Regions from separate parts of the Franconibacter daqui genome, predicted to be linked through region 4. Evidence: predicted binding sites of a transcription regulator. Region 4 holds the regulator's gene; each other region holds the start of a gene.

Region 1 (3,193 bases), 380 kb from region 4:
TGTCGGCGCGGCGGCGGAGCTCGCTTCGCATTACGGCGTACCGATTGTCGGCCCGGAAAAAGAAGATGAGTTCTGGCTGCAAGGCTTGCCGCAGCAAAGCCGAATGTTCGGTCTGGATGAGTGCCAGCCGTTGACGCCGGACCGTTGGCTTAGCGAAAAGGATACGGTTAATGTTGGCAACATCACGTTACAGGTGCTGCATTGCCCGGGCCACACGCCTGGCCATATTGTCTTTTTCGACGAGAAATCGCGTCTGCTGGTTTCCGGTGATGTGATTTTCAAAGGCGGAGTAGGCCGCAGCGATTTTCCGCGCGGCGACCACGGTCAGTTGATTGACGCTATCAAGCGTAAACTGTTGCCGCTGGGCGATGATGTCACCTTTATTCCTGGACATGGCCCAGTGTCCACACTCGGCTACGAGCGTCTGCACAATCCGTTTTTGCAGGATGAACAGCCCGTCTGGTAATACAAAAAAGGCCGCGTAATGCGGCCTTTTTTATGCGTGCTCTCTTACAGTACAGCGACAATCGCTTCGCATAGCGGCGCCATGTTATCCGGCGTCATCCCTGCCACGTTCACACGACCCGACGCCACAGCGTAAACGCCAAACTCTTCGCGCAGACGCAGCACCTGCTCTTTGGTCAGGCCGCTGAATGAGAACATGCCGTTCTGTTTGGTGATGAAGCTGAAATCGCGGTCGGCGCCTTTCTCGGCCAGCGTGTTAACGAACAGCTGACGCATACGGTGAATGCGCTGACGCATGTCGGTCAGTTCCTGCTCCCAGATAGCGCGCAGCGCGTCGTTGCTGAGGATAGTTGCGACTACCGCCGCGCCGTGTGCTGGCGGGTTGGAATAGTTAGCGCGAATACAAGATTTCATCTGGCTGAATGCGCGGTCGGCGGTTTCCGCATCTGCAGTAACCAGCGTGCAGGCGCCTACGCGCTCGTTGTACAGGCCAAAGTTTTTCGAGAAGGAGCTCGCCACGATAAGCTCTTTGTGCAGCGCTGCAAACGCGCGCAGGCCTTCCGCATCTTCTTCCAGACCGCGGGCAAAGCCCTGATAAGCGAAGTCGAACAGCGGCAGCCAGCCTTTCTCAACAGAAAGCTTCGCCAGCTGTTCCCACTGATCCAGCGTCGGGTCGATACCGGTCGGGTTATGACAGCAGCCGTGGAACAGCACAACATCGCCCGCCTGTGCTTCCTGCAGGCTATTGATCAGCCCTTCGAAGTCCAGCGCGTGGTTCTGCGCATCGTAGTAAGCGTATTCACGCACTTCCAGGCCGGCGGAATTAAATACGCCTTTATGGTTCGGCCAGCTCGGGTTGCTTACCCATACGCGTTTTACGCTGGTGTTTTTAGCAAGAAAATCCGCTGCTACGCGAAGCGCGCCGGTGCCGCCTGGCGTTTGCGCCGTACGAGCGCGTTTATCATTGATAATGGCGCTGCCTTTGCCGAACAGCAACTCCTGGGTGCAGCGGCCGAATTCAGGAATACCGTCGATGCCGAGATAGTTTTTCGTGGTTTCGTTTTCCAGCAGATACTGCTCTGCTTTCTTAACGCTGGTCAGCACCGGCGTCTTGCCGGTTTCATCTTTATAAACGCCGATCCCTAAGTTGATTTTGCTGGGACGATCGTCGGCACGAAACAGGTCGGCCAGGCCCAGAATAGGGTCGGCAGGGGCGGCGGTAATATTCTCAAACATGACGGATTCCATTGTGATGTCAGAAGGGAAATTCGCTATCAGGTTAACGGGAGATTTACAAAATGCCAACCGTTTGCCCTGAAAAGTTAGCGGGATCGCAAAAGATGAACGTTTTTGCTTTCGCCCATAAAAAAACAGGGCCGAAGCCCTGTTTTTATGCACTGAACAATAAGTTGTTCGGCAATTAGAACTGATAAGTTACCGCTACGCCAACCTGGTCATCAGCGCCAACGCCGCCCAGGCCACCGCCATTCTGCACGTAAGCATCATCTTTATCGAGCAGGTTGATCAGGTAGTCAACGTAGATGTTGAAGTTCTTGTTGAAGTAATAAGTTGCGCCAACCTGAACAAATTTAGCCATGTCAGCATCTCCACCGCCAAAGGTGCCAGCTGCTGTCAGGTCTTTACCTTTGGTCTGAACGTAAGACACTGCCGGGCGCAGTCCGAAGTCAAACTGGTATTGGGCAACCAGTTCGATGTTCTGAGTTTTATTAGCGATACCCAGAACATCACCCTGATCGGTCATGTTGCGGGTTTCTGCATAGGTAGCAGCCAGGTAAATGTTGTTGGCATCATATTTGGTGCCCACTGCCCAGGCTTCAGCATTATCGCCACGGCCATCAGCTTTCTGACCGCCAGCCGGAGTTGTGGTACGGTTAGAGTTGCTGTAAGCACCGATTACAGAGAAACCTTCGCCAAAATCGTAGCCCAAAGAGTAACCTACGCCGTCGCCGTTCGCCTGAGCATAATCAGTGCGATCGTTTTTACCCTGGTACTGTACGCCGAAGTTCAGGCCATCAGCCAGACCGAAGAAGTTGCTGTTGCGGTAAGTCAGCAGGCCAGTGGAGCGACCAGTCATGAAGTTATCAGAACCACCCAGAGTGGTCATACCGGACCAAATCGGTGCCATGTCGGTGATAGCTTCAACATCGTAAACGATACCGTAGTTACGACCGTAATCGATGGAACCAGCATCGCCCATTTTCAGACCAGCAAACGCCAGACGCTGTTTGGTGGTGTTGGTGGTTTCCGGGTTGTTCGCCGTTACGCGGTATTCCCACTGGCCGTAACCGGTCAGTTGGTCATTGATTTGAGTTTCGCCTTTAAAACCGATCTGTGCATACGTGGCGTCAGCATTGTTTGTTTCACCTGTCGTTGTGAAATCGTGCTCACCAACTACTTTGCCGTACAGATCCAGTTTGTTGCCGTTTTTGTTGTAGATTTCTGCAGCGTTAGCTGCACCGGCTACCAGCAGGGCAGGGATTACCACTGCCAGAATATTGCGCTTCATCATTATTTATTACCCTCATTGGTTTTTATGAACACCTGCCACTGCCGTCAATAATTCTGTACGGAACTATTGATGAGAGTTTGGTGTCTTTCTGTGTCTGAAGGCATCTTTCCATTCATATTCACGTTTCGCTAGCCTGAAAGTGCTACAAATATCTAAAATCAGTAACAAAAAGAAATATTGTGTAAGAATTTGTGTATT
Region 2 (3,193 bases), on a different contig from region 4:
GGCGTGGCGGCGAGGGACGCTGGCATCGTCGACTGTTCCGCTTCGGCTTGCGACTTCGCTTTCGCCTCTGCCTGCGCTTTCGCCGCCTGCTTCTCCTTCTCCTGCAAATAGCCCATCAGGCTAATCTGGTACTTACGGATATTCTCCACGTAGGCGTAAGCCTCATGACCGCGCGCGTAACCATAGGTCGTTTTGCTGTACCAGGGCTTCTGGCTCAGCAGCGGCAAACGCTGCTTCACGTCGGCCCAGCTATCGGGGTTGCCTTTCTGCTTCGCCGTCAGTGCACGGGCGTCCAGCATATGGGCGTAGCCGATGTTATAGGCGGTGAGCGCAAACCAAATCCGCTCTTCTTCCGGTACGCTCTGCGGCACTTTCGCCATCATCTCCTGCAAATAGCGCGCACCGCCGCTGATGCTCTGCTCTGCATCCAGTCGGTCAGTCAGCCCCAGACTCTGGGCGGTGTTGCGAGTTAGCATCATCAGCCCGCGTACGCCGGTCGGTGAGGTCGCCTGGGTATCCCAGTGCGACTCCTGCCACGAAATAGCGGCCAGCAGACGCCAGTCAATCTCACCTGAATATTTTTCAAACAGCGGCTGCAGCTCCGGCAGGATATTGTCTATAGCGCGCAGGAAAGTACGGGTATCAACATAATCAAACCCTTCGCCGTGGCCGAGGTATTTCTCTTCAAGACGCGCCAGGGTGCCGTCTTCGTTAATGCGGTTAAAGAAATCGAGCAGCGCGGCGGAAAGGGAGTTATCACTGCTGCGCTGGCTAAACCAGGTCACCGGCTGCTCGTCGGTGATGTCGAGCGCGACGGCGAGTTGCGGATGCACGCGCTGGAACAGGCTGATGGCGACCGAATCGGCAATGGTGTAATCAAGCTTGCCCTGTACAACCTGCTGTAAAAGCTCGCCGCTGTTGCGCTTATCATCCACTTTCCAGCTCAAATCCGGATATTTTTTTGCTTTCAGGTTGAGCAGGTCGTCCGCCGCCACGTGGCCGGGCGCAAGCGTCAGCTGCGCTTCGGTCAGGCCCGCCAGCGTGCGCGGGCGAGGTTTGCCCATGCGGTAAACCAGCTGTTGAGAGACGGAGTAGTAGGTTGGGCCCGCCTGATAGTTCTGGCTGCGCTGGCTGTTGGAGACCAGGCCGGCGGCCAGAATGTCGGCGCGCTGGCTGTCGAGGTCGTCGAACAGCTGATTGATGTTCTTGCGCACGGTAACCTGAAGCTTCACGCCCAGGTAGTCGGCGAACGCGCTGGCAAGCTCATAATCCAGACCCCAGACTTTATCGTCCTGGCGATTGTAGGTCAGCGGGGTGACAACGGTGCTTACGCGCAGCACGCCGCGCGACTGAATCGCCGCGATGCGATTGTCGGTTTTACCGAACCAGGGAATGGATGGCCATAACGCCACTGCCAGCAGCAAAGTAACGATGCCGATGAGCAGATAATTAATCTTTAATTTTTTCAATTAGTTAATTCTCTGCGCAGCCTCAGGTCTCAGCAAAATATCGTTATTAAACCGCTTATAAGGGGTGAACACTGAGCGGCATTTTGCGTAACAAAGCGATGTATAGCAACTAATTAGAGCGATACGGCAGGGCAATCAATGGGAAAAAAGCCTGATTTTATTTCTACGCAAACGGTTTCGTCGGGGCCGGGGATTCTCTATAATGACGCCCGTTTTCCCCCTTGCGCCCACTGAAGTGCCCCCTGGCGCTTCGAAGACGAGAGACTTGATGATGGAAATTCTGCGTGGTTCGCCCGCTCTGTCGGCATTTCGTATTAACAAACTGCTGGCTCGTTTCAAAGATGCACACCTTCCGGTAAGCGACATTTACGCCGAGTATGTCCATTTTGCTGACCTCGACGCCCCGCTCGGTGCCGAAGAGCGCGCCCGCCTTGAGCGGCTGTTGCAATATGGCCCGAGCCTCAGCAGCCATGCCCCGACGGGCCGCCTGATGCTGGTAACGCCGCGCCCGGGCACCATCTCCCCCTGGTCTTCCAAAGCGACCGATATCGCGCACAACTGCGCGCTGGCCCAGGTAAAGCGCCTGGAGCGCGGCGTGGCCTGGTATGTTGACGCTTCTGGCTTAACCGCCGCCCAGTGGCAGGCCGTCGCCGACGAGCTGCACGACCGCATGATGGAAACCGTTTTCGACTCGCTGGAAGCGGCGCAGGCGCTCTTTTCTCACCACGAACCGGCGCCGGTACAGAGCGTCGACCTGCTGGCTCAGGGGCGCGGCGCGCTGGTGGAAGCCAACCTGCGGCTGGGCCTTGCGCTGGCGGAAGATGAGATTGATTACCTGTTTGACGCTTTCACAAAACTTGGGCGCAACCCGAACGATATCGAACTCTATATGTTCGCCCAGGCGAACTCCGAGCACTGCCGTCACAAAATCTTCAACGCCGATTGGGTGATCGATGGCGAGCAGCAGCCGAAGTCGCTGTTCAAAATGATTAAAAACACCTTCGAGAAGACGCCGGAATTTGTGCTCTCCGCCTATAAAGACAACGCGGCGGTGATGGAAGGGTCTGCGGTGGGACGTTTCTTTGCCGACCACGACAAAGGCCGTTATGACTATCATCAGGAAAAAGCGCATATCCTGATGAAGGTAGAAACCCACAACCACCCGACCGCTATCTCTCCGTGGCCGGGCGCAGCGACCGGCTCCGGCGGCGAAATCCGTGACGAAGGCGCCACCGGGCGCGGCGCGAAGCCGAAAGCGGGGCTGGTGGGCTTCTCGGTGTCTAACCTGCGCATCCCGGGCTTTGAACAGCCGTGGGAAGAAGATTTCGGCAAGCCGGATCGTATTGTTAACGCCCTCGACATCATGACCGAAGGGCCGCTTGGCGGCGCGGCGTTCAACAACGAATTCGGCCGTCCTGCGCTCAACGGCTACTTCCGCACCTATGAAGAGAAAGTGACCAGCCACAACGGCGAAGAGCTGCGCGGCTATCACAAACCAATCATGCTGGCGGGCGGCATTGGCAATATCCGCGGCGAGCATGTGAAAAAAGGCGAAATCCCGCCTGGCGCGAAGCTGATTGTGCTCGGCGGCCCGGCGATGAACATCGGCCTTGGCGGCGGCGCGGCGTCGTCGATGGCTTCCGGCCAGTCGGACGCTGACCTCGATTTCGCCTCCGTGCAGCGCGACAACCCGGAAATGGAGCGTCGTTGCCAGGAGGTGATTG
Region 3 (3,193 bases), on a different contig from region 4:
CCGTACGGCGCGCTGTTCACCAGCTCCGGGGAGTCGCTCAGCGCGTCGTTCACCGCAACGATCTCGCCGCTCACCGGGGCGTAGATGTCAGAAGCCGCTTTAACCGACTCCGCGACGGCGCAATCATCGCCCGCCGCCACGGTCGCGCCCACTTCTGGCAGGTCCACAAACACCATGTCGCCAAGCAGTTCCTGCGCGTGTTCGGTAATGCCGACGGTGTAAGTGCCATCCGCTTCCTTACGCAGCCATTCGTGTTCTTTGCTGTACTTCAGTTCATTCGGCACATTGCTCATGCTTATTCTCCAGATAGCAAAACTTATTGGGCGACCGGCTTACCGGCGCGGACAAAAATCGGTTTAGTGACGTGGACAGGCATTTCGCGGTTGCGGATCTGCACAATGGCGGTATCGCCAATCCCCGCGGGCACGCGCGCCAGCGCGATGCTGTAGCCAAGCGTTGGGGAGAAAGAACCGCTGGTGATGACGCCTTCGCGCACGCGGCCCAGCTCATCGGTAAAGTGAACAGGCTGCCCGCCGCGCAATACGCCTTTTTCTTTCATCACGAGGCCGACCAGTTGTTCGGTCCCCTGCTCCCGCTGCGCTTCAAGCGCTTCGCGACCGATGAAGTCACGCTCCTGCGGCTGCCAGGCGATGGTCCAGCCCATATTGGCCGCGAGCGGCGATACGCCCTCGTCCATCTCCTGACCATATAAATTCATGCCCGCCTCCAGACGCAGCGTGTCGCGCGCGCCCAGACCGCAGGGTTTTACGCCCGCTTCCACCAGCTGCGCCCAGAAGCCTGCAGCGTTCTCATTCGGCATGGCGATTTCATAACCCGCTTCGCCGGTGTAACCGGTGGTGGCGATAAACAGCTCGTCCGCCTGAACGCCAAAAAACGGTTTCATGCCCGCGACCGCTTTGCGCTGCGCTTCGTTAAAGAGCGCGGCGGCTTTCTGCTGCGCGTTCGGGCCCTGCACCGCGATAAGCGACAGGTCGTCGCGCACCGTAACGGAAACGGCGAACGGCTCCGCATGTTCGTTAATCCACGCAAGGTCCTTTTCACGGGTGGCGGAGTTGACCACGAGGCGGAAATAGTCTTCAGCGAGGAAATAGACAATCAGGTCGTCAATGACGCCTGCGGAGGCGGTAAGCATGGCGGTGTAAAGCGCCTTGCCAGGCTGGGTGAGTTTGGCGACGTCGTTCGCCAGCAGGTAGCGCAAAAATTCCCGGGTGCGCTCGCCGCGCAGGTCGACGATGGTCATGTGCGAGACATCAAACATGCCCGCGTCGTTACGCACGGCGTGGTGCTCATCGATCTGCGAGCCGTAGTGCAGCGGCATCATCCAGCCGTGAAAATCCACCATACGTGCGCCACACTGAACATGCTGCTCATACAAAGGGGTCTGTTGGGCCATCTTTTCCTCGTTTTTCTGCCGGGTCGGTGATGGTTTTGGGCCTCTGACTGCCGCGCCCGCCATCTGTCGCCGACACCGATCCCGGCGTCGACGCAAACGTTACCTTTCGCCTGACGTTATCACCGAAATGGCGCGTAAACCATAAGGTGAGTTAAGTCATCACATTAGCTTATGACCAAAATGGGAAAGCTGCGCCACAGCGCTTTTAACTATTTACTAACGGAGCAGAGCGGATAAAGCAGATTTTAATCCTGAGCTTTTCGTTATTGCCCAGCAATAACAACCAAATCAGCGCAAGAATTGCCTTAAGAGAAAAAACGTGTGATGAGAAAAACTAATCCGAAAAAAGCGGTGAAATTAGAATATTTCAAATGAGTGAACACTCCTCTTTTCGTCCGTTGAAAAGAGAAGTGTGACGCAGTTAACGTAACCACTCCGGCAGATCGTGAAGGCCCATCGCCTGGCGCAGCAGTTGCGGTTTAACGCCGGGGAGCGAATCGGCGAGTTTCAGACCCACATCACGCAGCAGCTTTTTCGCCGGATTGTTGCCGGCAAACAGTTCGCGAAAGCCCTGCATGCTGGCGAGCATGACGGCCGCGCTGTGCTTGCGGCTACGCTCGTAGCGACGAAGATAAAGGTGCTGACCGATATCTTTGCCCTGCGCGAACAGGCGACGCAATTCGGCTATCAACTCCGCCGCATCCATAAAACCAAGGTTAACGCCCTGGCCAGCAAGCGGGTGAATGGTATGCGCGGCGTCGCCCACCAGCGCCAGCCGGTGCGCGGCGAACTGCCGTGCGTAACGGCCAGTCAGCGGGAAGACCTGCCGATCGCCTTCCACCTTCGTCAGCCCCAGGCGGTTATCAAAGGCCACGCATAGCGCCCGGTTAAACTCGTCTTCACTGGCCTGCTGCATGCGTTGCGCTTCAAGCGGCGGCAGCGACCAGACGATGGAGCACAGGTGCGGATCGCTAAGCGGCAGAAAAGCAAGAATGCCGTCGCCATGGAACGCCTGGCGCGCGACTGCGCCGTGCGGCTCCTCGGTGCGGATGGTCGCCACCAGCGCGGAGTGTTCGTAATCCCAGAACGTCAGCGGAATGTCCGCTTTATCGCGCAGCCAGGAGTTGGCGCCGTCGGCGCCCACCACCAGCCTTGCGGTGAGCATATTGCCGTCTTTCAGCGTCAGAAACGCCTCGTTCTCGCCCCACGCCACCTGCTGCAGTTCGGCAGGGGCCATCAGCGTAATGTCTTTGCCCTGCTGCGCCTTGTTCCACAGCGCCTGATGAATGACGTTGTTTTCGATGATATGACCGAGGTGCGTATAACCGTACCCCTTATCCTCAAAGGCGATGCGCCCGAAGCTGTCTTTCTCCCACACTTCCATGCCGTGATAGGCGCTGGCGCGCATTTTCAGGATATCGCGCCATACGCCCAGCTTCTCCAGTAACTTTTCACTGGCGGCATTGATGGCGGAGACGCGCAGCGAAGGCGGCGCATCGGCGGCCACGGGCTGCGGCGGCTGATGCTCCAGCACCGCCACGCGCAGGCCGCAGCCTTCCAGTCCGCAGGCTACCGCCAACCCCACCATGCCGCCGCCTACAATCGCCACATCTACGCTTTGCACATTCTTCTCCTTTAACGCGCAACCCAGCCAAGGGTGCGTTGCGCCAGCGCATCACGCGCCGGGGTAAATAGTTCCATCGCCATCAGGCCCAGATTACGCCCTACGACCAGCGGCGCCCAACGGTTGGCAAAAACATGCACCAGCCCATCGGTAAT
Region 4 (3,193 bases):
CTGCTGAATAGCGGCGAAAGCGGGCAGATACATATCGGTCGCCAGAAAGCCGAGCACGCTAAGCCCGGCCAGCCAGACAAGAAAAATTTTCGAGGGTTGCATAGGTTCCTCTTATGACGCTTTAACGAAGACCGCGAGTGTAAAGAGTGCAGCCTGCAATGTGAAACGCTAATATTTGGCGATTGCGTTCAAAAATTTTGCAGGCATAACATGTGGTCCGAATATTCTCTGGAAGTGGTTGATGCGGTTGCCCGCAGCGGAAGTTTCAGCGCGGCGGCCCAGGAGTTGCACCGCGTACCCTCAGCCGTCAGCTATACGGTGCGACAACTGGAGGAATGGCTGGCGGTGCCGCTCTTTGAACGTCGCCATCGTGACGTAGTGCTCACGCCCGCCGGCGCCTGGTTTTTAAAAGAAGGGCGTTCTGTTATCAAAAAAATGATGATCACGCGTCAACAGTGCCAGCAAATAGCCAACGGCTGGCGCGGGCAGCTTTCTATCGCTGTCGATAACATTGTCCGCCCCGAACGCACCCGCCAGCTGGTGCTGGATTTCTATCGGCATTTTAACGATGTCGAACTGAAAATTTCTCAGGAGGTTTTCAATGGCGTCTGGGACGCGCTGGCGGATGAACGTGTGGAGGTGGCGATTGGCGCGACGCAGGCGATTCCGGTAGGCGGCCGCTATGCATTTAGGGATATGGGCATGTTGAGCTGGCATTGCGTGGTGGCAAGCCAGCACCCTCTTGCGCAACAGAACGCGCCGCTTAGTGACGACCAGCTGCGCGAATGGCCCTCGCTGGTGCTGGAGGATACGTCGCGTTCGCTGCCCAAGCGCATTACCTGGCTGCTGGATAACCAGCGTCGGGTGATTGTGCCGGACTGGCCTTCAGCGGCGGATTGCCTGAGCGCGGGTTTGTGCGTCGGCATGGTGCCGTCGCATTTCGCGCGCCCGTGGCTTAAACGCGGCGAGTGGCGGGCGCTGATGCTGGAAAACCCGTTCCCGGACGCCGCCTGTTGCCTGACGTGGCGGCAAAACGACGCCTCTCCGGCGTTGCAGTGGCTGTTGGATTATTTAGGCGACAGTGAGACGTTGAACCGGGAGTGGTTGCGGGAGCCGGATTAACCGGCCCCCGGCAGGATTAGCGGCGATAGTCGCGGAAGGGACCGTCCGCCACGGAGCGGCGCTCAATCAGACGCGGATGGACTTCAATGGTCTGCGACTCTTCACGCTTGTTGACAATACGGTCCAGCAGCATGTTGAACGCCGTCTGGCCGAGAGTCTCTTTCGGCTGATGAATAGTGGTCAGCGCCGGGCTGAAATAACGGGCGTTGCGCACGTTGTCATAGCCGATAATAGAAATATCGTGCGGTACGCGCAGCCCCATCTCGTCGGCGGCGCAAATCGCGCCCATCGCCATGATATCGCCGCCGCAAAAGACTGCGGTGGGGCGATGCGGCTGCGAAAGCATCTGCTGCATGGCGCGGTAGCCCGATTCCGGCTCGAAGTCGCCCTGGACAATCCAGTTTTCCGGCATTGAGATCATCGCTTCCTTCAGCGCCTTCATAAAGCCTGCCAGGCGGCCCGCGCCGGTGTTGCGCTCAAGCGGCCCCGGGATAACGCCAATTTCGCGATGACCGCGTTCGATTAAATAGCGCCCGGCGATATATCCGCCCTGGAAAGCGTTATCGATTACCGAGTCGGTGAAATCCGCTTTTGCCTCGCCCCAGTCCATCACCACCATAGGAATGTGACGGTACTCTTCCAGCATGCTGAGCAGCGACTGCGGGTATTCGGAGCACATTACCAGCAGGCCGTCGACGCGTTTTTGCGCCATCATCGACAGGTAAGCGCGCTGTTTTTCCAGGTTGTTATGAGCGTTGCCAAGAATCAGCGTGTAACCCTTGGCGAAACAGCTGTTTTCCACCGCTTCGATGATCTCTGCGAAATAGGGCGCCTCGCTGCTGGTCGCAAGCAGACCGATGGATTTGGTGTGGTTAACCTTAAGACTGCGCGCCACGGCGCTCGGCGAGTAGTGCAGTTCTTTAATTGCCGCCCATACCGCGTTGCGCGTCTCTTCCGCGACAAAACGGGTTTTGTTAATTACATGTGATACAGTTGTAGTGGAAACGTTTGCTCGCTTCGCGACGTCTTTAATTGTTGCCATTAGTTGTCACTCCAGACCATGCCCTAACTTCCTGAAAAAACGCTGGTTAAACGTTTGCCTACGCTACCCCCTTGCGGCAACGAAAACGTTGCATCAGGCCGGGAAAAGCCAGTTCGGCTGGAAGGAGAGGGGGGTAATGGCCGGTACATAATAAATTAGCCGAGAATTTTGGCCGATCTTGCGCAAAAGGGGAAGAGGGAAAACGCATATCAGACTAAATCAAAGAGGATTTTTGCGTTGGACTATGTAAAAATGAAGCGCACCCGCTTTTTGTAGGGTTAAAAAGGAGAACAAATGAGTACCGAACTGAAATTTTCGCTGGTCACCACCGTCGTTGTGCTGGGTCTGATTGTGGCTTCGGCGCTGACGGCGGTAATGCACTGATTCGCTTGTCGGGAGAGGGGTTAACTTTCCCTCTCCTCATCATTTTTCCTTATAAATCCCCACGTTGTCCTTTCTTTTATTGCCCGTTCGGGTAATCATTAGCAAATAACAAAAAAGCTACACCCTTAACAAAATCGCAAATATCTTTTGCGATTCTTGTGACTTCTGTCCCAAAGCTATATCTGACATGCTGATTGGCATTCCGTTCTTGTCAGTTGCGCAACCGCCGCTGACGCTCTCTCGTTTTGTCTGGAGTTTTGCATGAGAGTTAATTTTCCTTTACTGGCGCTGGCGATTGGCGCTTTTGGTATCGGCACCACCGAGTTCTCGCCAATGGGGTTGCTGCCGGTTATCGCGAAAGGCGTTGATGTGTCTATACCCGCCGCTGGCATGTTGATTAGCGCCTATGCGATAGGGGTGATGGTTGGCGCGCCGCTGATGACGCTGCTGCTATCGCACCGCTCGCGCCGCAACGCGCTTATCTTCCTGATGGCGATTTTTACCGTCGGCAACGTCCTCTCGGCCATTTCGCCGGATTACGGCACGCTGCTGGCGTCGCGCATCCTCACCAGCCTCAACCATGGCGCTTTCTTTGGGCTGGGGTCCGTCGTGGCGGCAAGCGTGGTGCCGAAACATAAGCAAGCG

What was found. The regulator PurR, encoded in region 4, represses purine synthesis genes. The targets are predictions, from matches to a motif close to CANGCAAACGTTTGCNTG.
Region 1: a site for PurR is predicted at 1,764-1,781, ahead of IEX01_RS03410 (amino acid aminotransferase). Genes of this name have one in related genera too.
Region 2: a site for PurR is predicted at 1,634-1,651, ahead of purL (phosphoribosylformylglycinamidine synthase). Genes of this name have one in related genera too.
Region 3: a site for PurR is predicted at 1,504-1,521, ahead of gcvT (glycine cleavage system aminomethyltransferase GcvT). Genes of this name have one in related genera too.

Annotation. Positions count from the first base shown of each region.
Region 1 covers NZ_BMKJ01000001.1:719,182-722,374, forward strand. Annotated here, with positions in the region: gene IEX01_RS03405 (MBL fold metallo-hydrolase) at 1-466, shown strand, start outside; gene IEX01_RS03410 (amino acid aminotransferase) at 511-1,701, opposite strand; gene IEX01_RS03415 (porin) at 1,886-2,995, opposite strand.
Region 2 covers NZ_BMKJ01000005.1:31,046-34,238, forward strand. Annotated here, with positions in the region: gene mltF (membrane-bound lytic murein transglycosylase MltF) at 1-1,469, opposite strand, end outside; gene purL (phosphoribosylformylglycinamidine synthase) at 1,738-3,193, shown strand, end outside.
Region 3 covers NZ_BMKJ01000002.1:401,809-405,001, reverse strand. Annotated here, with positions in the region: gene gcvH (glycine cleavage system protein GcvH) at 1-293, opposite strand, end outside; gene gcvT (glycine cleavage system aminomethyltransferase GcvT) at 317-1,414, opposite strand; gene ubiI (FAD-dependent 2-octaprenylphenol hydroxylase) at 1,836-3,038, opposite strand; gene ubiH (2-octaprenyl-6-methoxyphenyl hydroxylase) at 3,050-3,193, opposite strand, start outside.
Region 4 covers NZ_BMKJ01000001.1:1,096,242-1,099,434, forward strand. Annotated here, with positions in the region: gene punC (purine nucleoside transporter PunC) at 1-102, opposite strand, end outside; gene punR (DNA-binding transcriptional activator PunR) at 211-1,122, shown strand; gene purR (HTH-type transcriptional repressor PurR) at 1,139-2,164, opposite strand; gene cydH (cytochrome bd-I oxidase subunit CydH) at 2,459-2,548, shown strand; gene IEX01_RS05255 (MFS transporter) at 2,810-3,193, shown strand, end outside.